DNA from 4 places in the Colwellia sp. 6M3 genome. Region 1 is predicted to be linked to each of the others. Evidence: predicted binding sites of a transcription regulator. Region 1 holds the regulator's gene; each other region holds the start of a gene.
The links. The regulator MetJ, encoded in region 1, represses methionine synthesis genes. The targets are predictions, from matches to a motif close to TAGACGTCTAGACGTCTA.
Positions count from the first base shown of each region.

Region 2: a site for MetJ is predicted at 2,431-2,448, ahead of metA (homoserine O-succinyltransferase). Genes of this name have one in related genera too.
Region 3: a site for MetJ is predicted at 5,357-5,374, ahead of H4J50_RS15795 (cystathionine beta-lyase). Genes of this name have one in related genera too.
Region 4: a site for MetJ is predicted at 2,811-2,828, ahead of metK (methionine adenosyltransferase). Genes of this name have one in related genera too.

Region 1 covers NZ_JACGWF010000135.1:406-7,322, forward strand. Annotated here, with positions in the region: gene H4J50_RS17955 (malic enzyme-like NAD(P)-binding protein) at 1-978, shown strand, start outside; gene H4J50_RS17960 (VOC family protein) at 1,191-1,610, shown strand; gene metJ (met regulon transcriptional regulator MetJ) at 1,702-2,046, opposite strand; gene metB (cystathionine gamma-synthase) at 2,277-3,434, shown strand; gene metL (bifunctional aspartate kinase/homoserine dehydrogenase II) at 3,545-6,052, shown strand; gene H4J50_RS17980 (TorF family putative porin) at 6,220-6,864, opposite strand.
Region 2 covers NZ_JACGWF010000005.1:57,072-65,185, reverse strand. Annotated here, with positions in the region: gene secD (protein translocase subunit SecD) at 1-584, opposite strand, end outside; gene H4J50_RS02350 (hypothetical protein) at 823-1,215, opposite strand; gene H4J50_RS02345 (HD family hydrolase) at 1,481-2,074, shown strand; gene metA (homoserine O-succinyltransferase) at 2,654-3,604, shown strand; gene metH (methionine synthase) at 3,636-7,325, shown strand; gene radA (DNA repair protein RadA) at 7,426-8,114, opposite strand, start outside.
Region 3 covers NZ_JACGWF010000092.1:2,389-10,502, reverse strand. Annotated here, with positions in the region: gene H4J50_RS15810 (VOC family protein) at 37-408, shown strand; gene dinG (ATP-dependent DNA helicase DinG) at 506-2,620, opposite strand; gene H4J50_RS15800 (DNA polymerase II) at 2,704-5,202, shown strand; gene H4J50_RS15795 (cystathionine beta-lyase) at 5,501-6,685, shown strand; gene H4J50_RS15790 (alkaline phosphatase) at 6,830-8,114, opposite strand, start outside.
Region 4 covers NZ_JACGWF010000053.1:10,458-18,571, reverse strand. Annotated here, with positions in the region: gene H4J50_RS12190 (cell division protein ZapA) at 1-93, shown strand, start outside; gene H4J50_RS12185 (hypothetical protein) at 120-1,277, shown strand; RNA gene ssrS (6S RNA) at 1,429-1,610, shown strand; gene murI (glutamate racemase) at 1,855-2,706, shown strand; gene metK (methionine adenosyltransferase) at 2,977-4,164, shown strand; gene rsmE (16S rRNA (uracil(1498)-N(3))-methyltransferase) at 4,427-5,173, shown strand; gene gshB (glutathione synthase) at 5,305-6,258, shown strand; gene H4J50_RS12155 (YqgE/AlgH family protein) at 6,332-6,886, shown strand; gene ruvX (Holliday junction resolvase RuvX) at 6,886-7,323, shown strand; gene H4J50_RS12145 (AEC family transporter) at 7,411-8,114, shown strand, end outside.

The DNA of each region.
Region 1 (6,917 bases):
GTGATGGAAGGTAAAGCATTATTATTTAAACGTTTTGCTGGTATTAATTCTTTTGATATTGAAGTAAAACACAAAACGGTTGAGGACTTTATTAGCACAGTAGCAAATATCGCTGACAGCTTTGGTGGTATTAACTTAGAAGACATTAAAGCACCTGAATGTTTTGTCATTGAAAAAGCGTTAATTGAACGTTGTAAAGTACCCGTGTTTCACGACGACCAACATGGCACTGCTATTGTCACCGCAGCAGGTATGATCAACGCGTTAGAAATTCAAGGTAAAGAATTGCGACACGCTAACATTGTTTGTATGGGCGCAGGTGCGGCAGCAATTGCTTGTATGGAGTTGTTGATTAAATGTGGCGCACAACGTGAAAAAATTTATATGCTCGACACGAAAGGCGTTATTCATACCCGTCGTGACGATTTAAATGAATATAAAAAATTATTTGCTAATAATACCGATAAACGTACTTTAGTAGAAGCTATTGATGGTGCAGACGTATTCGTTGGCGTATCTGGCCCTAATGTATTATCGGCAGAACATGTCAAGCTGATGGCTGCTAACCCCGTGATATTTGCTTGTTCAAACCCAGATCCTGAAATTAAACCAGAACTTGCTTTGGCAACGCGCGATGATTTAATTATCGCTACGGGTCGTTCAGACTATCCTAACCAAGTAAACAACGTACTTTGTTTCCCATTTATTTTCCGTGGCGCTTTAGATGTGCGCGCACGAACTATTAATGACGAAATGAAAATAGCTGCTGTGCATGCTATTCGTACCTTGGCGAAAGAAGTCGTGCCGGCTGAAGTGCTTGCCGCTAGTGGTACTGAAAGCTTAAGCTTCGGTAAAGATTATATTATTCCTAAGCCAATGGACTCGCGCTTACGTTCAGCTGTAGCTATTGCAGTTGCGCAAGCCGCCGTTGATTCAGGTGTTGCAGCACTAGAGATGCCTGAAAACTATAACGGTTAGTTATTTAGGTAGCTAAAAGCAAGATAGGGTGTCGGTATTGGCACTACAAATTAGGCGTCACATTGACGTCTTTTTTGATTTTAAAAGCTTATTAAATACAGACAATGGATTTCTTTGGTTTTTGAAAACTATTTATCAACAACTTTAGAATAATATGTATGCTGAAAAAAACTCCAGAGTAAATTCACAAGCAAGGCAGTTGAGCAGAGTATATGACAAAAGCAATTAAACAACGCATATCTAACATTGCCTTAGTGGTTGAAAATTACGATGATGCAATTGAATTTTATACCCAAAAGCTAAACTTCGAACTCATTGAAAATACCGACTTGGGCGGCGGGAAACGCTGGGTACAAATTTCGCCTCCTAACGCTGAAGGGACTAATATATTATTGGCGAAAGCGAGTAATGAGCAGCAGCAACAATCAATTGGTAACCAGGCCGGCGGACGAGTTTTTTTATTTCTACAAACCAATGATTTTTGGCGAGACTATGAATACATGAAAAGCCAAGGTGTTGAGTTTACAGAACAGCCAAGGGTTGAGGAATATGGCACAGTAGTCGTGTTTAAGGACTTATACGGAACGAAGTGGGATTTACTGCAATTGAATGATGCAACTTGGTATATTTAAAAAATGAATTTCACTAGTAAATACTTCAGATAATAAAAAAAGGCGCTTTAAGCGCCTTTTGTCATTTATAAACCTAATAGTTTATATCCCATTAATCTTCTGTTTCTTCTTCCATGTCAGTTTCGTATTCACTAAAGTCAGTTACACCTTGTGCTTCTAACGCTCTGCGAACACTTGCTGGTAATTTTTGTGTGTTGTCTTTAGCCAAATCACTATCGTCAGGTAACGGTTGGCCAGTAAATGCGTGTAAAAACGCTTCACATAATAGTTCACTGTTGGTTGCATGGCGCAAGTTATTTACTTGTCGGCGTGTACGTTCATCAGTTAGTACTTTTAACACACGTAAAGGGATAGACACGGTTATTTTTTTTACTTGCTCACTTTTTTTGCCGTGTTCGGCGTAAGGGTTAATATACTCGCCATTCCACTCTGCCATGAATATTCCTCTATGCTTAATTAATTGCGATAAACTTAGAAATTGCTGTTCTGGTGTACCAGTTTGCGATAAGTTTTATCTTACTAGCTGATTTTACTGGTTGTGGGGCGTGAGTCAATAACGAATGTGTAGAAGTTTAGATGTCTAAAGTTCTTGACCGCACACTTTAAAGCGTTTAGATTGATAGACGTCCAAACATCTATATAGAAAATATCCAATCTGGAGTTCACATGAGCGAGAAAAAAATAGCCACTACCGCTGTTCGAGCCGGTATAAACAGTGACCAACACCATGGCGCTGTTATTCCAGCTCTTCATCTTTCAAGTACCTATGCATTGAAAGGTTTCAATGAAAAGCGTCAGTTTGACTATTCACGTACGGGTAATCCAACACGCGCAACATTTGCCCGTGCTATTGCTGAATTGGAACAAGGTGCGGTTGGTATTGTCACTAGTACAGGTATGTCAGCCGTTCATCTTATTTGCCAGTTGCTTAATACCGAAGACACAGTAGTGATCCCTCATGATTGTTACGGGGGCAGTTTTCGATTATTTACGCACCTGGCCAAACGTGGTCAATTTAAATTAGTGGTTGTTGATCAAAACGATCAAACGGCATTAAGCGAAGCGCTTGCCAAAAAACCTAAGTTAGTCTTACTTGAGTCTCCTAGTAATCCACTTTTACGTTTGGTCGACATTGCCGCGATAACCATACAAGCCCATAACGTAGGCGCTTTAGTCGCTGTTGATAACACCTTTTTATCACCAGCGTTACAGCAACCACTCTTGTTAGGCGCTGATATTGTTTTTCACTCAACAACTAAATATATCAACGGTCATAGTGATGTCGTTGGCGGCGTTTTAGTTGCCAAAGAACAAGCATTAGGTGAAGAGCTTGCTTGGTGGGCAAACTGTATCGGCATAACAGGCTCAGCATTCGACAGTTACTTAGCTTTACGTGGCTTAAAGACCTTACCTATTCGGATGAAACAACATCAAATTAACGCTAATGCTGTCGCAGCGTTTTTGCAACAGCATTCAGCGGTAGAACGAGTATATTTTCCAGGCTTGAGCGATCACCCACAACATGAATTAGCTAAAAAGCAGCAATATGATTTTGGCGCTATGATGAGCTTTGAGATTAAAGGGGGCGTTGAAGCGGTGAAAGTATTGTTCGATAAATTAAAGTTTTTCACCCTTGCTCAATCATTAGGTGGTGTTGAAAGCTTGATCAGTCATCCATCCACCATGACTCACGCGGGTATGGAGATTGAAGCACAATTGGCTGCTGGTATAACTCAGTCATTAATACGACTTTCTGTGGGTATTGAAGATATCGAAGATATGATCGATGACCTTTCGCAAGCACTTGATGCAAGCCAAGCCTAAATCCGTTATTCAAAAGTTGGCCAATCCGTGTATTTGGTCGACCTTGATATAAGCGTATTAAAAATAATTTAAAAGTGGTGTGACAATATCAGTCAGCCTGCGGTAATAAAATGATTGATCCTAATGTAGCGGAAACGCCTAATTTGGCAAATAATAAATTGGTAAAAATTGCTAGTAATGTGCATAAATTCGGAGGCAGTAGCTTAGCCACCAGTGCATGTATTGAACGTGTAGTGGATATTATTCGTCAGCATTGCCAGATAAACGACATTGTAGTGGTATCTGCCAACGGTAGTACTACAGATGCATTGTTTGATATCTATCAGCGAGCTGTTGAACTAAAAGATGCGACTTTGCTAAGTGCTGAATACAATAAAGAAAATAATGAATTAGTAACGTTACGTGAGCAATTACTTGCCGCGCTTGCTGATTTAAATACTGTGCAAGCCACATTAATTGATGAGCTTTTAAATACCAGCAGTGCTGTCAGACTTAATGGTTTATTAAGTGATGAAATTGCAGACAGCACAAAAAAATTAATCAATGACCCTATAAGTTATCAAAATGACTTATTAGCCTTTGGTGAAGTATGGTCAGCACGTTTATTGTCAGCGGTATTAAGCGAAAGTGTTTGCCCAAGTTATATGTTAGATGCGAGGGATTTCTTGCTACTTCAAGATGAAAAAAATTGCACCATTGACTATAGCGTAAGTGAAACTGCATTCTCTGCGCTTCGCCAACAGAATAAATTAGTGATTGTAACAGGCTACATCGCACGTAATAAACAACAGCAAACGTGTACATTGGGGCGTAACGGTAGTGATTATTCGGCCACAATAATGGCAGCATTGTCACAAGCGAGAAATGTTACGCTTTGGACTGATGTTGATGGTATTTATAGCGCCGATCCTCGCATTGTACCTTCAGCGAGAAAACTACACCGTTTGCCTAATGCTGTAGCTAATGAACTTGGTCGTTTGGGTAATCCTGTTTTACATGCAAAAACCTTACAACCATTAACCAATCATAATACCCACCTACATGTTGCGAGCAGCTTTGCACCTGATATTAGCGGTAGTGAAATAGGCAAGTTTGGTCAAATAGCAAAGCAAGAGCTTTCGGTGACCAGTTTAAACGATTTAATATTAGCAAAGTCTGCTAGTTTTTTAGCCAAGTCAGGTGAGTTAGCGGCCAGTGAATTTTCACCGGTTTGTTATAACCTTGACGAAGGCTACATAGTTGTACCACAGGCACAACAAAAGTCGGTTAGCCAGTGGCTAGCAAGCCATGACACAGAAGTAACCTTTAAACCAGTGGCGATTATAGCTATTGTGGGTCATAGCGTGGCAAAGCAAGGAGATATGCGCGCTAGGTTTAAAAGAGCGCTAAAACATCAGCCCACTTTACATTTTTTACATTCTTTTAATGAGCATAGTTATATTGCGATATTACCTGAGATTTGCTCGAGTGAAGTGCTCAATAATGTTCATGCAGATATGACAAAAGACGCTAAAAACATAGCATTGGTAGTTGCTGGTTTAGGCAATATTGGTCAACGCTTTTTAACCATGTTACCTAAACAAATTGCACGTGTTTCAGGCTTAGAAAATGTTCATTTAGTTGGCTTGGTTGGCGCCAGTAAAGCGTTAATAAATACCGATGGTATAGATGTAGCCAATGCGCTTGAACATTATCAACAACAAGCACAGCAATATGATAGTGAACAATTATTAGCGTGGTTAACCAGTCACCCATACGATGAATTGATTATTGTTGATATTACACCTAGTGAAGCTTTCAGCCACTTGTACCAAGAGTTTTTTAACCGTGGCATACATGTCATTGGTGCGAATAAATGGGCTGCTTCTTCAAGTACAGAAAACTATCGACAATTACTGACAACTGCAGATAAAAACAACAGTATTTGGCTTGGAAATACGACGGTTGGTGCAGGCTTACCTATTAATTCAACTATTAAAGAGCTACTTAATAGTGGTGACAAAATTTCAGAAATTTCTGGCATATTTTCTGGCACGTTATCTTGGCTATTTCAGTATTACGATGGTTTGACACCATTTTCAACGCTGCTTAATGATGCGTTATCACAAGGTATTACAGAGCCAGATCCTCGAGAAGATTTATCAGGTAGAGATGTTCAACGTAAACTTTTAATACTCGCGCGTGCTGCTGGCTTTGAGTTATCGTTAACAGATATCGACTGCCAAAGCTTAGTACCAGAACCGCTGCGTGATATCTCATTAACCGAGTTTCTTACACGAACAGCTGAGCTTGACGAGATGTTTTTATCGCGCTTAAAACAGGCACAAGAGAAAGCTTGTGTTATTCGTTATGTAGCAAGGTTTATAAGCGACAATGGTCAGGTTGTTGCAAAGGTGAGTTTGGAAGAGTTGAGTGAAACAGATGCCTTCTCGCAGTTAACACCGTGCGATAACGTATTTCAAATTAAGAGTGAATGGTATCAGGAAAATGCGTTGATTATTCGTGGTCCAGGTGCAGGTCGTGATGTAACCGCTGGTGGCATTCATGCCGATTTGGTTACTATTTGCCAACAATTAAACCATCGTCATCAGCAAGTTAAGATCAAAGGTTTAAATTGAGGTTTAAATTGAGGTTTAAATTAAAGACTTAAATTAGAGGTCTAGACTAAGTATTTTAATTTTGACTCATTAAAAAATTGTTAGCGATAAAAAAATATTGATTGGCTTTAACTCAACCAATCAATATTTTATTGATACATCTAATTATAGTTGCTGTTAACTATGTATTAAAAAGATTTACCTATGCTAAATACTAGGTTTTCGTCACTTGTAGAGCCGGCTAATTCTTTTGAGTTAGATACAATAGCAATACCAACATCGAAACCTGAAACTTCAGTACCGTAACCTACTTCGATGTAATCACCATCAAAGTCTTTACCCCAAGTACCGTAAATAGCATAAAAACCTTCATGCTCAACAGTAGCCGATAAGAAGTCGTAGTCTTGATCTGGACCATTTTCAACTTCCCACTCACCGACGTTATAAGTCAGTGAGAACATATCGTAGCTTAAACCTAAGTTGATTTCGTTATATGAGGTATCAAAATCACCCGTGTATTGGTATGAAGTAAAACCAACGCTATAGCCTAGACCACTGTCTAGCTCTCCGCCGTAGCCACCATAAATATCAACTTCTAAACCGTCTTGAACGTCCGCCGCCCAAGTTCCAAGATAAAAGCCACTATTTTCATAATCAATACCGGCACTAGCTGAGGCTGTGTCTGTTTGTACAATACCACGGAAAATATATTGAGAAACTAGACCAACATTGGCACTTAAACCTTCTACTTCAAGTGCTGAGGCTGATGTAGAAACCAATGCTGAAGTTGCTAGAATCGTCGATAATGAAAGAGAGATAATTGATTTTTTCATGTTTTAGTCCACTAAGTTTTTATAATTGTTGTAGCTATTGCAAAGAAAGTGCC
Region 2 (8,114 bases), on a different contig from region 1:
AATTCAAGCTTACTTTTCATGGCAGAAGGGAAGCTAACTTCAAGAGAATAATTATTAACTTGAGCTACATTAACGCCTCGTATACGTTTTTCTATACTTTGGGTTTTTAGATCTGTGCCAAGCCCTTTCATGTGTTCAAATAAAGCTCTCTCGGTATCAACATCTAGTACAAATAAAACCCCGCCACTGAGATCTAACCCTAGTTTTATAGGCTCCATATTCATGGCCTTAAACCAAGATGGACCCTCGTTTGATACTGTACTACTGATGACATATTTACCGGCAAATGCTGTATTTAATAATTCTTTAGCGGCTTGTTCGTCTGACTTATTTTCTAGCGTAATTATTGTGCCCGTTGCATTCGTTATTATTTTTTCTGATGCCAAGTTATTGTTAAGCAACAGTGTGTTTAATTGCTCAGGTGTCGTTTGTTCAATATTGCTGTTATTACTGATTAACTGAATATTTGTTTTGTCAGGGTATAAATTTGGTAAAGCATTAATAATCATAAATATTAGCGTGATAAAAATAACCATATTTCGCCAGCTAATATTTTTTATGCTGGACTTGTTGCGTGTGTTCATTTTGAAATCTCGATTAATCCCAATTTGAGTAATTAAGTGATCTACTTTTTTACTTTAAGCATCAAAAGTGAGCAAATAATTAATCAACTGGTGTAACACTGTATTAAAAACTCAGCTATATCGCAGAATGCATTCAATAAGTGCCCGATGGCTTAGCATCAGTTATTTAAAAGTAAAATAGTCGATTTTTGTGCAGGCAATAAAACTAATCGTTATTGCTTTGCTGAAGTTAAATGAATTAGCTGTGGTAGGTGGTTTTTGCGCTGTATAAAAAATTACCGTCTTTCCAGCCGGAAATACGTGATGATTTTGCGTGATGATTTAATTGTTCAAACCAGTTAATTAAGTTTGGGGGTGGCGCTAAATTTTTAAACTCTCTAGCACTACTCTCAGTTTTAAAAAACTCAATCACTAAGACATAAATTGGCGCTGTTTGTGCCTCAATTGAAAAAGTAGCAGGACTAAAAGTATTAATTCTAGGTAAGTTAAATAAATGTTGTGGCTGATGGCTGTCTAAATCGACACTAACCTGTTGTTCATTTTGAGCCGTGTTGACATGCTGTGGAGTTGGCTCTTGTGAGTATTTTGAGATCGATAATGCACTAGCATTTTGAGCTAGCAAAAATAACATAAAAAATATTGTTATAAAACGCCACATACCGAAAAGTTTAATTGCTGAGAATAACCTAGATATTAGGACATTAATTTATTTTTCAATAGCGCAAGGCAGATAATTAAATAAATATATAGCGACTTTTATACTTCAGATGGAGTCTAAGAATATTTAACTATTTTAAAGTAAACTCAATAGGTTAAAAGGTTGTTGTTAGACCTAACCGTCCCCATATCATTTACGTGGTTATAAACACCGTAAAAGCTTTTCATAAGGAGTAATAATGCAAGATTTAGAGCAACAATTAAATTTTATATTAGAGTTAGACCGTCTTAAAGCTGTGTACCGACAAGTGACAGTGAAATCAGATGACAACAGACGTGAGAATAGTGCTGAGCACAGTTGGCACATAGCCTTGATGGCGCAAACACTAAATGGTTATGCATCAGAGCCGGTAGATGTAGCGCGAGTTACCATTATGCTACTTATTCATGACATCGTTGAAATTGATGCAGGCGACACGTTTGCATTTGCAAAACAATCAGAGCTTGATGCACAGGAAGCAAAAGAGTTAGCCGCTGCAAAACGTATCTTTGGTTTATTGCCTGAGCAACAATATCAAGAAACGTTAAATCTTTGGTTGGAGTTTGAAGAAGCAAAAACCAACGATGCTAAATTTGCTAAAGCAATGGACCGAGTTTTACCTTTATTACAAAATATGAAAAATAATGGGGGTAGCTGGGTGAAACATAATGTGAGTAAATCTGAAGTCATCGCGCGAAATAATTTATTAGATGGTTTAGCACCTAAACTATGGATATATGTTACTGAACAAATAGATTTGGCAGTAGAAAATGGTTGGCTACGCAATGCTTAACGTTTTTCTCAACAAACTTTTTCATCAATAAATTTTTCTAAAATAAACATTTTCTATAATAAATGTAGGGGCTTGCTACTTTTCTTAGTACCAAGCTCCTACATGCTATTTTATTTGTAGCGCCTGCTCAGCGCTAAAACACTTAAGTACCCGTATTTTTAATGCCAATTAAAGACTAATCATCACTTTTGTGGTCATTTCTTTTTGTATAACTGATCAATAAAATATTCGTTTTGTACGGAAAGTCTACGCTTTTAGTGACCTTACCTCTGCTCTTCACGCTGTTTTCAAATCCTTTTAAGCAAGTTAACTAGATCAAACGTGAAAGTAGTAGATTAATAAGTTATATCTATTTTTAGACGTCTATACGTTTAGAGGTTGACATAGCTAGAAATCCAAGTCACATTACACTGAGATAAAAATAGTAAATAAAAAGGCTGTTTATCAGCGTTATTTTATACTGACACTAAGTTGATTCATTACCTGCACACTTTATTGGTTAAAATGAAAAGTAGAGGCTGAATAAGTCAACTTGGTATTAACACAGATATATCGATTTTCCGACATTAGGTTAGTGCTATGCCCATAAAAATCCCCAATGAATTACCTGCTTTAACGATTTTAGACAAAGAAAATATTTTCGTTATGTCTGAACGTCGTGCAGCTGATCAAGAAATTCGTCCTATGGAAGTGGCGATTCTTAACCTAATGCCAAATAAAATTGAAACTGAAGTGCAAATCTTGCGCATGCTGGCGAATACACCACTGCAAATAAATGTCGAGTTCGTTCGAATTCATGCAAACGAATCTAAAAATACGCCACAAGCGCATTTAGATAATTTTTACCGTTTATTCGATGATATTAAACACAAACAATACGATGGTTTACTTATTACAGGTGCGCCGCTAGCGTTATTAGATTATCAACAAGTTACTTTTTGGGATAAAATTTGTGAGGTGTTTGACTGGGCAGAGCAAAATGTTACTTCAACCATGTTTTCTTGTTGGGCCGCCCATGCTGCGCTTTATCATCATTATGGTTTAAAGCGACATTTGCGAAAGCAAAAACTATCTGGCGTATATCGCCACCACTGTTTAAAGCCAGATGAGCAACTAACCCGCGGTTTCGATGAGACATTTAGTGTACCGCACTCACGTTATGGTTTCATTGACAAATCTGATTATCAGTCTCTTGAAGATATTGAAATATTAGCAGAATCTGACGTTGCAGGGGTGTATTTAGCCGCGAGTAAAAATAAGCAGCAAGTCTATTTAACCGGTCACCCAGAATATGATGCAAGTACATTGAGTGAAGAGTATTTTCGAGATATTGCGGCCGGGGGCAAGGTTTCAATACCTGACAATTATTTTACCGATGATGACCCAGAAAAAGAGGCGGCAAACATGTGGCGCAGCCATGGCAGTTTACTGTACACAAACTGGCTAAATTATTACGTTTACCAAATTACGCCGTATCAATTAGATGCGAACCATATTAAAGCCATTCACCCAGGGAAATCTCGTGTCTAAGCAATCAAACTCTCAATCAAAAACCCCAGTAGTGCAATCTGCTTCTTATGGCCTTTTACAAGCTCAGTTAGACCAGCGTATTTTAATTTTAGATGGCGCTATGGGCACCATGATCCAAGCGTATAAGTTTGAAGAGCAAGACTATCGCGGCGAACAGTTTGCCGACTGGCATAGCGATGTTAAAGGTAACAACGACATGTTGGTGCTGACGCAGCCAGACGTTATTAAAGCGATTCACCGTGAATATTTAGTCGCTGGCGCAGATATTCTTGAAACCAATACTTTTAATGCCACCACTATCGCCATGGCAGATTACGACATGGAAGATTACAGTGCCGCTATTAACTTAGCCGCGGCACAAATAGCGCGTGAAGTTGCAGATGAATTTACCGCGAAAAACCCGGGTAAACCACGTTTTGTTGCCGGTGTTTTAGGGCCAACAAACCGCACCTGTTCAATATCTCCTGATGTAAACGATCCTGCGTATCGTAATGTAACTTTTGATCAGTTAAAAGATGCCTATATTGAATCTACTAACGCCTTGCTTGATGGCGGCAGTGACATTATTTTAATTGAAACGATATTCGATACCTTGAATGCTAAAGCGGCTATATTCGCCGTTGAAACGGTTTTTGAAAGCCGTGGTGAACGTTTTCCTGTGATGATTTCCGGCACAATTACCGATGCTTCAGGGCGTACGTTATCAGGCCAAACAACTGAGGCATTTTACAACTCGTTACGCCATGCTAAGCCTATTTCAGTGGGTTTAAACTGTGCGTTAGGCCCAGTTGAATTACGCCAATATGTTGCAGAGTTAAGCCGTATTTCAGACGTAGCTGTATCTGCTCACCCCAATGCTGGTTTACCGAATGCTTTTGGTGGCTATGATTTTAGCGTTGAAGAAATGGACAAGCATATTGAAGAGTGGGGAACATCAGGCTTTTTAAATATTATTGGTGGCTGTTGTGGTACCACGCCAGATCATATTAAAGGTATGGCAGATGCGGTTGCTAATATTGCTCCGCGAGAAATAAAGCCGAAAGAAATTGCTTGTCGCTTATCAGGTCTAGAAGCGCTTACCATCAAAGAAGATAGCTTATTTGTTAACGTAGGTGAGCGTACTAATGTTACAGGTTCAGCTGTTTTTAAACGCCTTATAACCGATGAAAACTACGATCAAGCTATTGCGGTGGCTTTGCAGCAAGTTGAAAACGGTGCGCAAATTATTGATATCAACATGGATGAAGGCATGTTGGACTCGCAAGCGGCAATGGTGCGATTTTTAAACTTAATTGCCGGTGAGCCAGATATTGCTAAGGTGCCAATTATGCTCGATTCTTCTAAATGGGATATTTTAGAAGCGGGCTTAAAATGTATTCAAGGTAAAGGTGTTGTTAACTCTATTAGTTTAAAAGAGGGCGAAGACAACTTTCGCGAACAAGCTGAATTGTTACGTCGCTACGGCGCTGCGGTTATTATTATGGCGTTTGATGAAAAAGGCCAAGCCGACACTCGCGAGCGTAAGTATGAAATTTGTAAGCGCGCCTATCAAATTCTGGTGCATGAAATTGGTTTTCCAGCCGAAGATATAATTTTCGATCCTAATATTTTTGCCGTTGCCACCGGTATTGAAGAACATAACAACTATGCGCGCGATTTCATTGAAGCAGTAGGTGATATTAAGCAAAACTTACCACACGCTATGATTTCTGGTGGTGTGTCTAATGTGTCGTTTTCATTCCGTGGTAATAATCCGGTGCGTGAAGCGATTCATGCGGTGTTTCTCTACCATGCGATCAAAAATGGTATGGATATGGGTATAGTTAACGCAGGTCAGTTAGCTATTTATTCAGACATTCCTGATAACCTGCGTTTAGCGGTTGAAGATGTCATTCAAAACTCAGATGATGGCGCTACTGAGCGACTACTCGATATCGCACAAGAATATCGTGGTCAAGCCGGCAGTCAAAGTAGTAAAGCGGATTTAACATGGCGAGAATTAGAAGTTAATAAGCGCTTAGAATATTCACTGGTTAAAGGTATTAACGAGTTTATTATTGAAGATACTGAAGCCGCTAGATTAGTCGCTAAACGACCTTTAGATGTTATTGAAGGGCCGTTAATGGACGGCATGAATGTTGTTGGTGACTTATTTGGTGCTGGCGAAATGTTTTTACCACAAGTGGTAAAGTCAGCGCGAGTAATGAAGCAAGCAGTAGCGCATTTAAACCCTTTTATCGAAGCGGAAAAAACCGAGATTAAATCTAACGGTAAAATATTATTAGCAACGGTAAAAGGCGATGTGCATGACATTGGGAAAAATATTGTTGGCGTAGTGTTGCAGTGTAATAACTACGAAATTATCGACTTAGGCGTTATGGTGTCATGTGACGATATTTTACGCGTAGCTCGCGAAGAAAAAGTCGATATTATTGGTTTGTCAGGATTAATTACTCCGTCATTAGATGAAATGGTACATGTTGCTAAAGAAATGAAGCGACTAGACTTCAACCTACCATTATTGATTGGCGGCGCGACTACCTCTAAAGCGCATACAGCGGTAAAAATTGAGCCGCAATATCAGCATCCTGTTGTGTATGTTCCTAATGCTTCACGTTCAGTTTCTGTGGTAAGTACGTTACTTTCTGATGAAAATAGAGACGCCTTTGTTGAACGCCAAAATGCTGAATACGTTAAAGTGCGTGAGCGTCATTATAAAAAAGGCCCTCGCTCGAGTTTAATCTCTTTAAAAGACGCGCGTGCTAATGCTGTGCCTATTAGTTTTGATAACTACACACCAAAAGTGCCTAATAAACTAGGCGTAACTGTACTTGATAATATCGACCTAAATATTGTTAGACATTATATCGATTGGACGCCGTTTTTTATGACTTGGCAGTTATCGGGTAAATACCCGTTAATTCTTAAGCATGAAGTGGTAGGCGAAGAAGCCACTAAGTTATTTAATGATGCCAACGCTATGTTGGATGATGTGATCAACAATAAAAAATTAACTGCAAAAGCGGTTTTTGGTTTATTTCCAGCGAATCGTGAGCAAGATGATTTACAGCTTTATACCGATGACTCACGCACCGAACCATTAATGAAATTGCATCAATTACGTCAACAAAGTAAAAAGCCTAGCGGCCAATATAATCGTTGTTTAGCCGATTATGTTGCTGATAAAGCCTCAGGTGTTGACGACTACATTGGCGCTTTCGCGGTTTCTGCAGGTTTTGGTGTTGAAGCGTTAGTAAAAGCTTTCGATGCAGATCACGATGACTACAACAGCATTTTAATTAAAGCGGTTGCAGACAGACTTGCAGAGGCAAGTGCTGAGTATTTACACGAACAAATTCGTAAAGATTATTGGGGCTATGCACCAGAAGAAAATTTAGCAAATGATGACCTAATTCGTGAAAAATACCAAGGTATTAGACCTGCACCGGGCTATCCTGCTTGTCCAGAACACACAGAAAAGGGCTTGTTGTGGGAGTTACTTAAGGTTGATGAAAATATTGGTATGGAATTAACCTCAAGCTTTGCCATGTGGCCGGGCGCTGCGGTAAGTGGCTGGTATTTTGCTCATCCAGAGTCTAAATACTTCGCGGTTGCCAAGTTAGCACAAGACCAAGTAGAAAGTTACGCCGCCCGTAAAGAAATGACCATGCCTCAAGCTGAACGTTGGCTGTCGGCTAATTTAGATTACGAGCCATCGTAAGTCATATTTCATAACGTATGATGTAGATAGTTTGGTGCAATAAAGCTCTGCGATATAAACATAAAAGTGACATAACTTAATCGGTTATGTCACTTTTTTATTATTTAATCAGTTCAATTAATTCATGAATAGTTTTTACCGCAGTAATTTTAGCTCCTAAACCTTCCATTGATTTATGATAATTTCTAAACGGAATAAATATTTCGGTGAAACCATGTTGTGCAGCTTCTTTTACGCGCGGCACACCACTGTCTATCGGGCGCACATCACCATTTAAACTTAACTCACCCATAATGCACGTGGTACGTGGAATAACAAATTCATTCAAGCTACTAAGCAGAGCCGTAACCAGAGCAAGATCGATACAAGTTTCTGACTCGTCTATTTTTAAGCCGCCAATAATGTTGAAAAAAGTATCATGATAAATTTTGGTTTTGGTGTGCTTACGTAAAATACCGGTAAGCATTTTTATGCGATTCATATTCAGGCCAACACAAACACGCTGTGGAAATTCTGCTTCGGTTTCTGTGGTTAAACATTGAATCTCTAGTAATAAGTTTCTGTTCCCTTTGCGGATACAAGTAATAGCTGAGCCTGGAGACTCAGTACTCGAACCGGATAAGAATATTTCACTGGGGTTGTCAACGCTGAGCATACCGCGTTCACACATTTTAAAAATGCCTACGGTGTCAATATCACCAAAACGGTTTTTATTCGCTCTTAAAGTACGTATTTGGCCGTCGTTGGTGTCAATGTGCAATAGTGCATCAACAATGTGTACTAAAGTTT
Region 3 (8,114 bases), on a different contig from region 1:
GGGCTAGATAAATATTTTTTTTTTTTGGAGATAATGATGAAGTTAGATTGTTTTTCAATTAGTTTGGCAGTGAAAGACTTACAAGTCTCACGAGACTTTTATGAAAAGTTAGGCTTTAGTGTCTTTGCTGGCGAAATATCACAGCGGTTTTTAATTATGAAAAACGGCACGACCAATATTGGCCTTTTTCAAGGTATGTTTGAAGGAAATATTTTAACCTTTAATCCGGGGTGGGATCATAACGCTCAAGCCCTTGATGATTTTACTGATGCTAGAGACTTGCTCGCCAAAGTGAAAGCACAAGGCATAGAGGTTAGTCATCAAAATGTTGAGGGTGAACAAGGGCCCGCGAGTTTTTCATTCGTAGACCCTGATGGTAATGCCATTCTTATTGATCAACATCGCTAAATTTTAGTACCAGTATGCCATTAGTGCTTAATGTACATGCATTTTACATTTAAAGGTCAACACCTTTTACCAAGGCAATAACCTAGCTGATGAGTAACTATTCAATAACACGTTTAAATGGTGGTAAAGAGTTGAGTAAATCCTTACCGTAGCGCTTATTTACCAAACGTCTATCCATTAACACAATAACACCGTAATCTTTTTCGTTGCGTAGTAAGCGACCTGTAGCCTGAATGAGCTTTTTCGAGGTTTCAGGCACCGAAATAGACATAAACGGATTCCCACCTTTAGCAATAATGTATTCGGCCTGTGCTTCTTCTACCGGTGATGATGGCACTGAAAAAGGGAGTTTTGTAATAATAACGTTAGTCAGGTATTCACCGGGTAAATCTAGGCCTTCTGAAAAACTTTGTGTGCCAAAAATAATACTGTCTTGTTTTTTATCACAAAGCGCTTTATGGGTTTCAATAATTTTTTGTCGAGATTGTTCACCTTGCACTAATATACTAAGTTCAGTTTGTTCTCGCAGGGCGGTAACCACTTTGTCCATCTGCCAATATGACGAAAACAAAACTAATGTTGCTTTACCACGTTTGATTTGCTCAGGTAATTTAGCGATAAGTTCGTCTGTAAAAGGCTCTGCACTGGGCTCATATTGCATTTTAGGTATAATAAGTTGCGCATTATTTTGATAATCAAAAGGCGAATCAACTTTTTGGTATTGGCTGCCATCATCGGTTCTTAAACCTGCTTGACGACGAAAATGGTCAAAAGAGTTTAAGGCTAAAATAGTGGCAGAGCACAATACCGCGCCTTCACATTTTGACCAAAGCATATCTTCTAAGGTAAAGCCTACTTCAATCGGTGAACCGCTAATTAAGTAGTCACTTCGTTTACCTTCTATTTGCTCTAACCAACGTGCCATTGGCGCACCTTTTTCACTATCGGTTTTAGCGTACATTTGCCAAAGCGAATTAAAGTTTTCTAAGCGCTGTATCATAAATCCCGACTCAGCTAATAAAGGCTCAGCTAAATACATTTGTGTATCGCCGTCTTTTACCGACTCCATTAACAAGTTATAAAGCTTGTTTAAATGCGCTAAACATTTCTTCGAACTGTCCGTTAAATCTTCTGCCCAATTTTTTAGTGTTTTTGGAATAATACCGTTTTCAAAACGGTATTGAAGCGCTTGATTTTGACTTTGTTTATTACTGCTATTTGATGTCGGTTGGTGAAAATAAATACTGCGATTATTGTCAATAAAGCTTAATACTTTTTGCATGTCGGCTAAAATGTCTTGGCAATCATCTGCTAATTTTATAGAGGGTGATATAGCGCTGTTCGATTTAACCAGTTTTGCTATTTTATCACCGGTTTCTTGCAACTTACTAAGCCAGTCAATGGCTCCCTTGATGGTCATGCTTGCGCTAGAATGGTCACGCGTTACCTTTGGTAAGTGGTGCGCTTCATCAATTATGTAGAAAGTATCTTCAGGAGCAGATAATATTCGACCGCCACCAAGCTCTAAATCTGCGAGTAACAAACTGTGGTTAACCACTATAACATCAGCTGCTTCCATGCTCTCTCTAGCTTTATGAAATGGGCAATGACTGTGTTCAGATAAATGTTTTAAACAGCTGTGTTTGTCAGCTTGTATTTGTTGCCAAATTTGATGATTAATTGGCTCTGGCCATGCATCAATATCGCCAGGCCAGGTATTATCAGTCAGTGCTTTATGCATTTTAATTAAGGTGCGAATATCATTGGCTTGAGGTTTTTCAGCAAAAGTAAAACCTGCTTGTGGGCTATCGTCATTTGCCACCGCTTGCGCGAGTTTTTGTCGACAAACATAACGTTGTCGACCTTTTGCTAGCGTAAAGGTGAAGTCTAAACCACTGTGTTTTTTTAAAAACGGTAAATCTTTATCCACTAATTGCTCTTGCAAAGCCACAGTTGCCGTAGCGATACAGACTTTTTTATTGCGACTTAATGCTAATGGAATAGAGCCTAATGCGTAGGCTAGTGACTTACCCGTTCCGGTGCCAGCTTCAATAGTAATGATTTTACGTACTTTATCGTAATCACCGGCAAGGGTTTTAGCAATTTCAGCAATTAAGAAGGTTTGCTGCTTGCGCGGGTTAAAGTTGGTCAGGTTTTCACCTATAGCTTTGTAGGAGGTTCGAATAACTTGCTTAATTTTATCGCTTAACATCGCGGCTGTAGTTTCCTATCGACAATAGATGATTTACACTGCTGTATATATTAACAGTTTGTTATGAATAATTAGAACCATTAATGCAACTTTCTCCTGATCAAATTCCTCAGCTCGTTGAGTCGATAGATAATAAACGCGGTTTTCTTTTAACCCGCAGCGCTAGCGATCGTAATAATCATATTGAAATAACGTTATGGCTGAAAACGCCACAAGGCCCTGTGCAACTGATTATTGATAATGAACGAGCTGTTTTTTTTGTTGAGGTAAGTGATGTAAATCATGCTAGCGATATTTTGGCCAATCAAGGCATTAACGTCGACGAAATAAAACCACTGGCACTAAAAACATTTAAGCAAGTAAAGGTTGCCGCGGTTTATTTTTTAACCTTAAAAGCGTTTTATCAGGCTCGAGAAGCATTAAAACAAAAAGGTGTTAAATGTTACGAAGATGATATTCGTCCCGATGATCGCTTTTTAATGGAGCGTTTTATTACCGCTGACATTACTTTTGCAGGACAACAATCACAGTTAAAACTGAGCCAAAATCATACTCATACTCAATACCACTCTCAAAAACAAACCAGCAATCAACGCTATCGACGCTATGAAAGGGTGAAATGTAAACCACTAGATAAAGCACAGCAATCTGACATTACACTCTCAACAGTTTCACTCGATATTGAATGTTCAATGTCGGGAGAATTATATTCTATTGGTTTATATAGCGAGCATTGTCAGCAAGTTATGATGATTGCCAATGAACAAGAAATAGCAAATGAGAAAATTAAACATTGTGATGTTGATATTTTATGGCTTGCTGATGAGCAGCAATTACTGTTGAATTTATTAGCATGGTTTACTCAGCACGACCCCGATATTATTATTGGTTGGAACGTGATCAACTTTGATTTTAACCTGTTACAAAAACGCTACGATTTACACAATATTAAGTTTGCCATAGGGCGAGATGGGAAAACGCCTTATTGGCGCACGAACAAAGCTAGTGAACAGCAGTTTATCGAGATTAATGGTCGTGTGATACTTGATGGTATCGATTTATTAAAAACCGCCACGTATAACTTCCCTAGCTTTTCACTCGATAATGTCGCTAATACTTTGCTCGGCATAGGTAAAAAAGTTGACGATGTTGATAACAGATTACAAGAGATAACCGACAACTTTCATCATAATAAAACGGCACTAGCAGCATACAACCTCGAAGATTGTCGCTTAGTGGTTCTGATTTTTAAGCATACGCAACTATTAGAATTCGCCATGCTCAGAGCTCAGCTAACCGGGTTATCTATTGATCGAATGGGTGGCTCTGTAGCGGCATTTACCAACTTATATTTGCCGAAGTTACATCGTAGTGGTTATGTAGCGCCCAATATGGGGGATGGCGATCAAGGCTTTGAATCGCCAGGCGGCTTTGTTATGGATTCGACCCCAGGGCTTTATAAAAATGTATTAGTGTTAGATTTTAAAAGCCTGTACCCCAGTATTATTCGAAGTTTCAATATTGACCCTATGGGCTTGATTGAAGGTTTAAAGTCGCCAGAAACAGCAATAGAGGGCTTTGATGGTGCATATTTCTCAAGAGAAAAGCATTTTCTACCTGATATTATCACCGAGCTTTGGAAAGAGCGTGATATAGCGAAAAAAGATAAAAACGCGGCGTTGTCGCAAGCGATAAAAATTATCATGAACTCTTTTTACGGCATTTTAGGATCAACAGGGTGTCGATTTTTTGATCCCCGTTTATCAGGCTCAATTACGAAACGCAGCCATAGCATTTTAAAAACCACCAAATTATGGATAGAAGCTAAAGGTTATCAAGTTATTTACGGCGATACCGACTCGATATTTGTTCATGTTGGTGATGATCAAAGTGCTGAAAATAGCAGGGCACTTGGCAAAATGTTACAAGCTTACATTAATGAAAAATGGCAAGCTTTGCTTTTAGAACAATTCAATATTGTCAGTGAGCTTGAAATTGAATTTGAAACCCATTTTATTAAATTTTTAATGCCAACTATTCGTGGCCAAGATGTGGGGACTAAAAAGCGCTATGCTGGTTTAGTGCAAAAAGGCGAAGAACAACAATTAGTGTTTAAAGGTTTGGAAAGTGTTCGCACCGATTGGACTGAATTGGCGAAACAGTTTCAACGTACCTTGTATTGGAAAATATTTAATAATGAGCCAGTTGTTGAATATATAAAACAAATGGTTGTCGATACGCTAGCAGGAAAACATGACGAGTTACTTTACTATCGTAAACGTTTGAGACGAAAACTTGAGCTTTATGTTAAAAATGTACCTCCCCATGTTCGCGCAGCAAGGTTAGCGGATGAAATATACCAGCAGCAAGGTAAACCTATGAAATACCAAAATAAAGGCTGGATAGAGTATGTTATGACTATCAATGGTCCACAAGCTAAGGGCTGTCAAAGTGCTGCTTTAGATTATCAATTTTACATTGATCGTCAGTTGTTAGCGGTAGCAGATGCTATTTTGCCATTTATTAGCACAAGCTTTGATGAAATAACCAACAGCCAAATGAATTTATTTGAACGCCTATAGCGCTAATAGCATTTATTGCTAACCATAACTTACCTTCTGCGCTATATGCGCCAGTGATTTAAAAATTATCTTTAACTGTGCTTAAGAAGTATGACAACTAAGTTATGTCAAAATAAAACGTGCTTATTTAACTGATTCACGTTATAAACAATTATAGATGGCTAGATAGCTATATTGGTTTTTAAACTTTAGTGTAAATGTTTATTGTTTAACTATTAATACATTGTCCCTAATGACTTTAGAACGATTTTTAGCTAAGTATTCGATATATGAAAATAACCGTGGAATGGAATTTATAATGAAAAAAGAAACCAAACTCATTAATGCTGGTCGTAAAAAGCAATGGACACGTGGTGTTGTTAATCCTCCTGTTGAGCGCGCTTCAACGGTGGTTTTTAATTCAGTGAAAGAAATGAAGCATGCCACGGCTAATAAAACTAATCAGGTGTTGTTTTATGGCAGACGCGGCACATCAACTTCATTCGCATTTTGCGATGCTATGACAGATTTAGAGGGCGGTGCAGGTTGTGCGTTATATCCTTCAGGCACTGCAGCTATTACTAATGCAATATTGGCGTTTGTTAAAACGGGCGATCATATTTTAATGGTTGATACTGCTTACGAACCCACTCGTGATTATTGCGATAAAATATTAGCCAAACTCAATATTGAAACCACTTATTACGATCCTTTAATTGGCAAGGGCATTGAATCATTAATTAAACCAAACACTCGTGTTGTTTTTCTTGAATCTCCGGGCTCAATAACGATGGAAATACAAGATGTACCTGCTATAGCTGAAGTAGCGCATCGTCATGGCTGTATTGTTATGTTAGATAATACTTGGTCAGCAGGGGTTAATTTTCAACCTTTTGATTATGGTGTAGATGTTTCAATACAAGCTGCAACTAAGTACATAGTTGGCCATTCAGATGTGATGTTGGGCACAGCAACTGCTACCGAAGAACATTGGCCGCAGTTACGTGAAAGCAGTTATATCATGGGGCAATGTACCTCACCTGATGATTTATACCTTGCTATGCGTGGTATTAGAACCTTAAGCGTGCGTTTACAGCAACATGAAACCAGTGCACTTAAAATTGCTGATTGGTTAGCATCACGCAGTGAAGTTGAAACCATATTACATCCTGCACTGCCATCGTGTCCTGGCCATGAAGAGTTTAAACGCGACTTTACCGGCGCTAACGGTTTATTCTCCTTTGTGTTAAATAAAGGGAATAATGAAGCATTAACGGCACTTTTAGATGGTATGGAACATTTCAAAATGGGTTATTCGTGGGGCGGTTTTGAAAGTCTTATATTAGGTATCTCAAACGTTAACAAAATGAGAACAGTCACTAACTGGCCTTATAAATTTCCGCTAATACGTTTACATGTCGGCTTGGAAAATGTTGATGATTTAATTGCAGATTTAGAACAAGGCTTTGCACGCTTTAATGATGTTTTGAATCAGGAGTCTTAGCAGTAAAAACAAAACCATCATAAGAGAGTTATTAACTATAAGGTTAGTAACTATAATATTTTCAAATAAAAACGCCGAGTAATTTACTCGGCGTTTTTTATTAGACTTTAAAATAATGACAAGATGTATTTTGTCTACTTGGTATTATTTCTTTCCCAACAAGGTGAAAATTTTCTTAGCGATATCGGTATTGTCTTGAAAGCCGTTAAAGTTTTCACTGCCTTTACCAAATGCAAAAACAGGTACATCGATACCGGTATGAGTGCCTGATGGGCTAATTGAACCCCAGCCGGTGTTTGTTTTCACATCAATTATTTTAGTAATCACATTAAGTACAGATTGATAAGGTCTTGGTGCTCTTTTGCCTTTTTTATCGGCACTAGAGAGTAAGTTAAATTGCTTAATAATATCTTGATCAATAAGTTTAGCTTGTTTCATATTGATAATGTCAGCTTCTGTAATATCAAAAGTCATCAGCTTATTCATATTTTCTAAGCTTAATTCATTATCAGTAAACTTTATTGCCATCGCTTGTGGAGAGATGGTCATGGCTCTTATAAACTCAGGACGCCATAAATATTTACTATTAATGTTTGGGTCAGTACGTTCGGTTTTCTTACCTATGGTTAAACCGCCAGTGCTGTGATCTGCTGTGATCACGACTAATGTATCTGGATTTTGTGCGACATAGCTTTCAAGGTATTCAAGAGTTTTTGCTAAATCGTCCATTTCTGCCATCGCAGCTGCAATATCTCTTGCATGCCCGCCATAATCAATTTGGCTTCCCTCTACTAGCATAAAATAACCATTTTTGTTTTCTAGTTGCTTAATTGCCGCTTTAGTCATCATTGATAAACGATGTTTATTGGTATCATCTAAAGCCCAAGGTAAATTGGTTTTATCAAATAAACCTAATACCGGTTTGTCTTTAGGGATTGATGCTATTTCGCTATATTTATCAATATAGTGAAAACCTGACGCTATAAACTCTTCGACTAGATTGCGGTCTTCACGAATAAAATATTGTAAACCGCCACCTAAATATAAGTCTGCTTTTATGCCGTCATCAATATAACTATCTGCGATAGCGTTATAGTTATAACGGTGAACATTATGGGCTAAGTAAGAAGCAGGGGTGGCGTGATTTATTTGCACGGTAACTACAACACCCGTTTTTTTACCTTGTTTCTTTGCATATTCTAAAACGGTTTCAATAGGCTCTCTGTTAATATCTAAACCTATCGCATTATTGTAAGTTTTAATGCCTGTAGATAAAGCGGTAGCACTGGCCGCAGAGTCTGTTACGTAACCCGATTCAGGATCAGGGTAAGTGCTACTTGTGCCGGTAAAGTTACGGTCAAATACTGTTTGTTCAATTTCAGGTGTATTGGGATCGTCGTTATAATATCTATAAGCACTTGTAAAAGCA
Region 4 (8,114 bases), on a different contig from region 1:
GAGCTAGAGCAAGAACGCGAAAAAATGCAGAGTAAAATCGAACTACTGCAAGCCACCATAGAACAAGCCGTAAACCCAACTAAAACCGCATAAGATTATCTGCACTGAAGGATCAGAGCATGCATTCGAAAAAGTATGTCCTAGTAATTATTTTTATAATCGTGTTTATTTCGATTATAAAAGTAACATCGCTGTTTTATAACAATACTCCTAGCGTCGCTTCTGACAAAATTTTAACTGATAACGTTACAACTACAATCACTCCGGCTTTTGATGACACTCAATCTATTACCAATAATCGAACTGAAAACTTTATTGGCAATTCAACAACCTCAGAAAAACAAAAAAGTAAACTGAGTCAGCTCATTGAAAATTGTATTAACAATATTGAACTTGCTGATAATAATGATGATGATATTACATCACAACTAGACTCTTACATAACTAGCCTTAAACTTAGCAATAATAGCAATGACATGCTGGCTTTGTTTATGCAAAACTATCAAGCTAGCAATATTGTAGACACCGACTTTATTTTCCAACTTCCTCCAACGACATTACACAATGAGATATTATTTGAACAGCAACTAACCATGTGCTCAACAAATTTCAATGCGAAATTTTGCAATGAACGCTTATATTCACAAGCTAACTATATTGATAAAGACAACGCTTATTGGTGGTATTTAATTGCTCAAATTCACCTTTCTCAAAATAACATACCTGATGCTACTGATGCTTTTTATATAGCTAATGGCAAAGCCTATTACAATGAATACTTTTTTGAAAAAATAAATTTTATTGAGCAAAATGCTGAACAACATAGCAGCTTAAATATTAATGTTAGGCTGGTTTATGCCGTCGGCATATCGAGTAGATTCAATTTAAACTACGCCATGGTAGTTGATTATTGCAAAGATAATTTAAATGATCTTGAAATAGCCGATTTATGCTTACAAATGGGTATTCAACTTGAACACAGTGGTAAAACTCTTTTAGCTCATTCTTTTGGGCTTGCCTTACAAGAGATTTATTACCAACATAATTTAAAATACGATGAAGTGGCTGAAATAAAAATAAAACAAAATACACAAAGAGATGCCATCATTAACAACAGTGATTATAAGGCAGCAGCATTATTAATGACCGTTGACGAAAGACTGGCAAGAACATGGTTGAACTCTGGGTTATCAAAAGGTGAAATATTTGCTATTTCACAAACAATTAACGAAGCAAAAGTATTTGCTCAAGATAAAAACTACCTCCCTTGCCAGTAATTTTGAGTACTGTGTAACTGGGTTTTAAATGCCATTTTTTAACTAAAGCCTTTTCGATTAAAGAAACTTCAATTTGTTCAAGCATTAAGCAGTCAGGTCTTACAAGTGATAAAAGACTTAATTCGGCTGACAATTTTAGTTATAATAGCCACGACTTCTGGGGTGTTTGTGTGTGAACTATGTCCCTGAGCCGATAAGTTTTACCTAAGGATGTTGATTATTAGCTATTGTGCAAGCCCGGCTCGTATCGGGAAGCCTACGGTTGAAATGATATGTCCGCCCTGAACACCCGGTGTTCAGGACAAATGTGAACCGCGGCACCTTGGAAGTCACTACCTCTTTATTTTTACCTTTCTAAAGCTATAGTTTTTCTTATCATCTACAATATAACTTTGATTTTAAGCACTTTAGTTTATTTCAATTTATTAGCATTAAACAATTTAAGCAGACTGAATAAGTTATAATTTGTGCTAAACGACAAATCATAACGCTCTCAAAATATGTATAGACCTGATTTACCTGTTGATAATATACTTGTTAGCATTATCAATACCTTTACCTAAGCTGTGCTTACTAAATGCCCAAGCAAATTAAAACAGATATAAAAGCGAGTGCAACATTGAAAAGTAAGCCACAAACAACTAATACTGATCCTATTGCGATATTTGACTCTGGCGTTGGCGGCTTATCTATAGCTCAATGTATAAATCATCGCTTACCTAATGAAAATTTACTTTATGTTGCCGATACTTTACATGCCCCCTATGGCGATAAAACAGCTGAATTTATTCAACAGCGTGTAAATGAAATTGCTTACTGGTTTATTGAACGCAATGCTAAGGCGATTGTTGTTGCTTGCAATACTGCGACCGTAAACGCTATCGATCAACTACGTAAAAACATTTCCATTCCTGTTATCGGTGTTGAGCCGGCCATTAAACCTGCGGTAAATCTAAGCAAGAATAAAAAAGTGGCAATTTTAGTGACTAAAGCAACCGCTGAAAATCAGCGCTTTTTAACTTTAGTGGCGCAATACAGTCATAACAGCGAAGTTATTATTCAACCCTGCCCTGGCTTAGTTGAAGTTATTGAACAAGATAAGAAAAACTCACCTGAGTGTGAATTATTACTCAGTAAATATCTGCAACCATTGCTAGATAAAGGAGTCGACACTATTGTGCTCGGTTGTACTCATTATCCTTTGGTTAAAGGCATCATTAATAAAATATGTGGTGCAAACGTCATTATAATGGAAACCGCATTACCTGTTACCGAGCAATTACAGCGACAATTAGCCCTGCATAACCTTATTAACCCAAGCGATAAGATAGGCACAACCCGTTTTTACAGTTCAAAACACAGTGACATGCAACAAGCGCTTTTTACCCACATTTGGCAGCAATCATTGCAATTGAATAGCTATCCTTAACCCGATTGATAACACACCATATATTAGCTACTGATTTTAAAGACTAAAATCCCATCAACTGGCAAATAACCGTTACACTTATTTTAAAAGCAATAGCTTTATTAAGGACGTTTAGCCATCTAGGCGTAAATAATTCTAGGAATAAGTTTGTTTAACAGTTAGAATGTCGCCATTAAAGACTCATACCAATTTTACCGTTAGCACTAAGTAGCTCATTACAAAGTTAGGTTGGTATAAGATTGTTTTTCAGTTAATTTTTACAGAGGGTTTATGTCTACACACCTTTTTACTTCTGAGTCAGTGTCAGAAGGACATCCAGATAAAATAGCCGATCAAATTTCTGATGCGGTTTTAGATGCTATTATTGCTAAAGACAAGCACGCACGTGTTGCTTGTGAAACTATGGTAAAAACTGGTGTTGCTATTATTTCAGGTGAAGTTTCAACTACTGCCTGGGTTGATTTAGAACGTATTACCCGCGATGTTATTTCAGCAATTGGTTACACTTCTTCAGACGTAGGCTTTGATGGCGAAACCTGTGGCATTATGAATTTAATTGGTCAACAATCACCAGAAATTGCTCAAGGTGTTGATCGCGTTAAGCCAGAAGACCAAGGTGCTGGTGATCAAGGTTTAATGTTTGGTTATGCAACCAACGAAACTGAAACATTAATGCCTGCGCCATTATACTACTCGCATCGTTTAGTTGAACGCCAAGCTGAAGCACGTAAGTCAGGTATATTGCCTTGGTTACGTCCAGATGCAAAAAGCCAAGTTACCTTTATATATGAAGATAACAAACCGGTAGCGATTGATACGGTTGTTTTGTCTACACAACACAACCCAGACATCAAACAACAAGATTTACATGATGCGGTAATGGAAAACATCATTAAGCATGTGTTACCTGCAGAATTGTTAACTAAAGACACTAAATACCATATCAACCCTACTGGCCGTTTTGTTATTGGTGGCCCGGTTGGTGATTGTGGCTTAACAGGTCGTAAAATTATTGTTGATACCTATGGCGGCATGGCTCGTCATGGTGGTGGTGCATTCTCAGGTAAAGATCCATCAAAAGTTGATCGCAGCGCGGCTTATGCAGGTCGTTATGTCGCTAAAAATATTGTTGCTGCTGGCTTGGCTGATCGTTGTGAGATTCAAATTTCTTACGCTATTGGTGTTGCTGAGCCAACGTCAATTTCAATTGATAGTTTTGGTACAGGCAAAGTATCTGAAGAGCGTTTAGTCGAACTAGTTCGTGAGCACTTTGACTTACGCCCTTACGGAATAACTAAAATGTTAGACCTTTTGCACCCTATGTATCAGCAAACAGCTGCTTATGGTCACTTTGGTCGCGAACCTTTTGAAATGACCGTTGGCGATGACACTTTCACAGCATTTAGCTGGGAAAAAACAGATAAAGCAGAAGCATTACGTTTGTCTGCTGGCATTTAATTTATAATGCTTGTTTAACAAAACCGCTCTTTGAGCGGTTTTTTGCTTTTAAGCTACGGTTAAAATAAATAATATACCCTATCAATTGAATTTAGCAGCAAACGCCCTTATCTACAGGCTAGGCTTAAAATACAGCCAAGACCAAAAATTTCAAAATAAGTATTGGCCTTACATCAATAATAGCCTTTACGATATTAGATAATGTAAACTCAACCAATTAAAGCTCTATTTAAAATTTAATTAGCGAAAATGGAACACCCTTATGCGTAACCCTCGTATTTACCAAGCACAAACATTTGAAGTAGGTCAAACCCAAGCATTAAACGAAGATGCATTTGGCCATATTGTGCGCGTGCTACGTCTTAAAAATGGTGACGACATTACATTATTTAATGGTATAGCTGAACAAGATGGTTATTTTGAGTATCAAGCCAAACTGACTAACGTTGGTAAAAAAAGTGCTGATGTAGAGGTTCTGGCTAAAAAGCTGGTTGAGAACGAATCACCACTGAATATACATTTAGCCCAAGGCATTTCTCGTGGCGATCGCATGGATTTCACTTTACAAAAGTCGGTAGAATTAGGCGTTAATACTATAACGCCAATTTTCACTGAACGTTGCGGTGTAAAACTTAGCGGTGAACGCTTAGAGAAAAAGCATCAACAATGGCAAAAAATAGTGATCAGTGCCTGTGAACAAAGTGGCCGTTGTACGGTCCCTATAGTGGCACCACCGATTTATTTAGACGATTGGTTACAGCAAGACAGTGAAGCATTAAAGCTTAATTTACACCCTAAAGCTCAGCATTCGATTATGAGTTTACCCATAGAGAATCAACGTGTGCGTTTGTTAATTGGGCCTGAGGGTGGACTAAATGACAGTGAAATAGCAAGTGCTAACAAAGCTGGCTTTCACGATGTTTTACTTGGTCCAAGAGTACTGAGAACTGAAACAGCCGCCCTAACCGCAATTACAGCATTACAATGCCGTTATGGTGATTTACATTAGCTATTCGATAGTTATTAGTGAATTATATTTTAGTTATTAATGATTTATCAGTAAATTTACATTCATTTAAATTGGCATATTGCATTCCAACAATGCGATAGCATTTATTAACAATACAATTAGGAAAAAACATGAGCATAAAAATTGGCGTAGTTATGGACCCTATTTCCGAGGTCAAAGTAAAAAAAGACTCTTCAATGGCAATGATGCTTGAAGCGCAAGCGCGCGGTTATGAAATTTATTATATGGAGATGCAAGATCTCTATTTAGAACAAGGTGTTTGTCGAGCTACAGCAGCAAAAGTAAAAGTATTTGATGATACTGAACATTGGTATGAATTAGACGAACGTGAAGATATCAACGTAGCTGACTTAGACGCCGTATTAATGCGTAAAGATCCGCCTTTTGATACCGAGTTTATCTACGCTACCTACATGCTAGAGCGTGCTGAAGTTGCCGGTACTTTAATTGTTAACAAGCCACAAAGTTTACGTGATTGTAACGAAAAGCTATTTACCGCTTGGTTTCCCGAGCTAACGCCAAAAACATTGGTTACACGTAATAATCAAAAAATCAGAGAGTTTCACAAAGAAAACAAAGATATTATTATTAAGCCATTAGATGGTATGGGCGGCTCATCTATTTTCCGTATCGGTGAAAACGATCCTAACGTTGGTGTAATTCTTGAAACTTTAACAGCACATTCAACACAATATGCTATGGTTCAAGAGTACCTACCAGAAATTGTTGATGGTGATAAACGTATATTAATCGTGAATGGCGAACCAATGCCTTATTGTTTAGCCCGTATTCCTGCACAAGGAGAAACTCGTGGTAATTTAGCCGCTGGTGGTCGTGGTGTAGCAAGGCCATTAAGTGCCAGCGATAAATTTATTGCAGAAACTATTGCACCAGAATTGAAAAAACGCGGCTTATTTTTTGTTGGCTTAGATGTTATTGGCGACAAGGTCACTGAAATCAATGTTACTAGCCCAACCTGTATTCGCGAAATTGAAGCAGCATACCCAATAAACATTAGCGGAAAATTAATGGATGCCATCGAGCAAAACATTAAAAAGCGCTAAGTAACTCTGTTTGAGAACTACGCTATAGAAAGCTATTTTTAGCGTATTTCTCCTCAATTATTAAGGTATATGTATGGACAGTTTTGAAAATCAACTTTTGATTGCTATGCCCAGCTTAGACGACTCGTATTTTAATAAAACGGTGACTTATATCTGTGAGCATAATGCTGAAGGGGCAATGGGTTTGATCATAAACCTGCCCATTAATGTCACTTTGAACGAATTACTAACCCAAATTGACGAAGACAAAACTGACGCGCCTGAACTTGATCAACAAGTATTAACGGGTGGCCCTGTTTCGCAAGACCGTGGTTTTGTTTTACACAGCACACAAGCGGGTTGGAATAGCTCTTTAGCGCTTAGTGAAGACGTTATGATTACTACGTCAAAAGATATTTTAATGGCGCTAGGTACAGCAGGTGCGCCCGCTAAGTATATGGTAACATTAGGTTATGCAGGCTGGGGACCCGGTCAATTAGAAGAAGAAATAAAAGCTAACTCTTGGCTTTTAACGCCAGCAGATGGCGATATCTTATTTAATACTCCCATTGAGCAACGCTGGAAAAAAGCCACGGAAAAACTGGGTATTGATATGGCACATTTATCCAATGAAGTTGGGCATGCATAATGGCAAGTAAGGCAGTGGTTGGCGAGCGAACTATACTCGGCTTTGATTTTGGTAAAAAGTATATTGGTGTGGCTGTTGGCCAAGAAATAACAGGCTCAGCTTCGCCTTTAGGCTCTGTGAAAGCGCGTGATGGTATTCCTGATTGGGAAGGCATGACCAAGTATATTAAAGAATGGCAACCCGACTTTATTGTCGTTGGTTTACCATTAAATATGGACGGTAGTGAGCAGCAACTAACTCACGATGCTAAAAAATTTGGTAACCGTGTTTCAGGGCGCTTTGGTCTGAAGGTTGAATTTCAAGATGAGCGTTTAACAACCGCTACGGCTAAAGAAGCGCTTTTTGAACAAGGCGGTTATCGTAATCTTAAAAAAGATAATATCGATGCCGAATCAGCAAAATTAATTATAGAAAGCTACTTTGAAAATCAATATTAACGCCCACCTTGTAACGCTTAATTTATTCGTATTACCACTAACTTATCATTCGTTGTTGATTAATTCAGCTTCTAACGTGGCTAATTAATGGATACTTTTACACTTATTAGTCCATTGATTATTGTAGGTCTTGTCGGTTTTTTATTGGCTAAGTTTAACTGGCTTAATAAAGCACAGGTTGAAGCAATAACCAAGTTTGCCTTTAACATCGCTATTCCCGCATTTTTATTCCAACAGTTAGCTAATGCTGATATGAGCAATATAGATTTAAATATTTATAGTGCTTTTTATTTACCATTGTTAGTGGTTTATGGCATAGCTTGGGCAATAAATTATTATTTTCATAAAGATTTAAATCATGATCTACCTGCATCCGCGGTTTATGCTTTCGGCGCAGGTTATTCAAACAACGTTATTGTCGGTATGCCAATCGCTTTAATGGTTTTGGGCGAGCAAGTATTACCGACCATATTTTTAGTTGTGAGCTTACACAGTGCGCTATTAATTGCTACCACGAGCTTACTCGCGGTTAACATTGCACAATTTAATTGGCGAATATTTTTAAAGCAGACTTTTTTAAACCCGTTATTAATCGCGATAATCGGCGGCTTTATGATTAATTTACTCGCAATTAAACTACCCATGGTTATAAACAGCAGCTTGCTCATGTTAGGAAAGCCGGCCATTACTTTGGCACTGTTTCTACTTGGCGCCTCATTGGCGTTTTATAAAATTCGTAGTGAAGTTAAATTCATTATTACTGCCAGTATTTTAAAACTGTTGTTGTTACC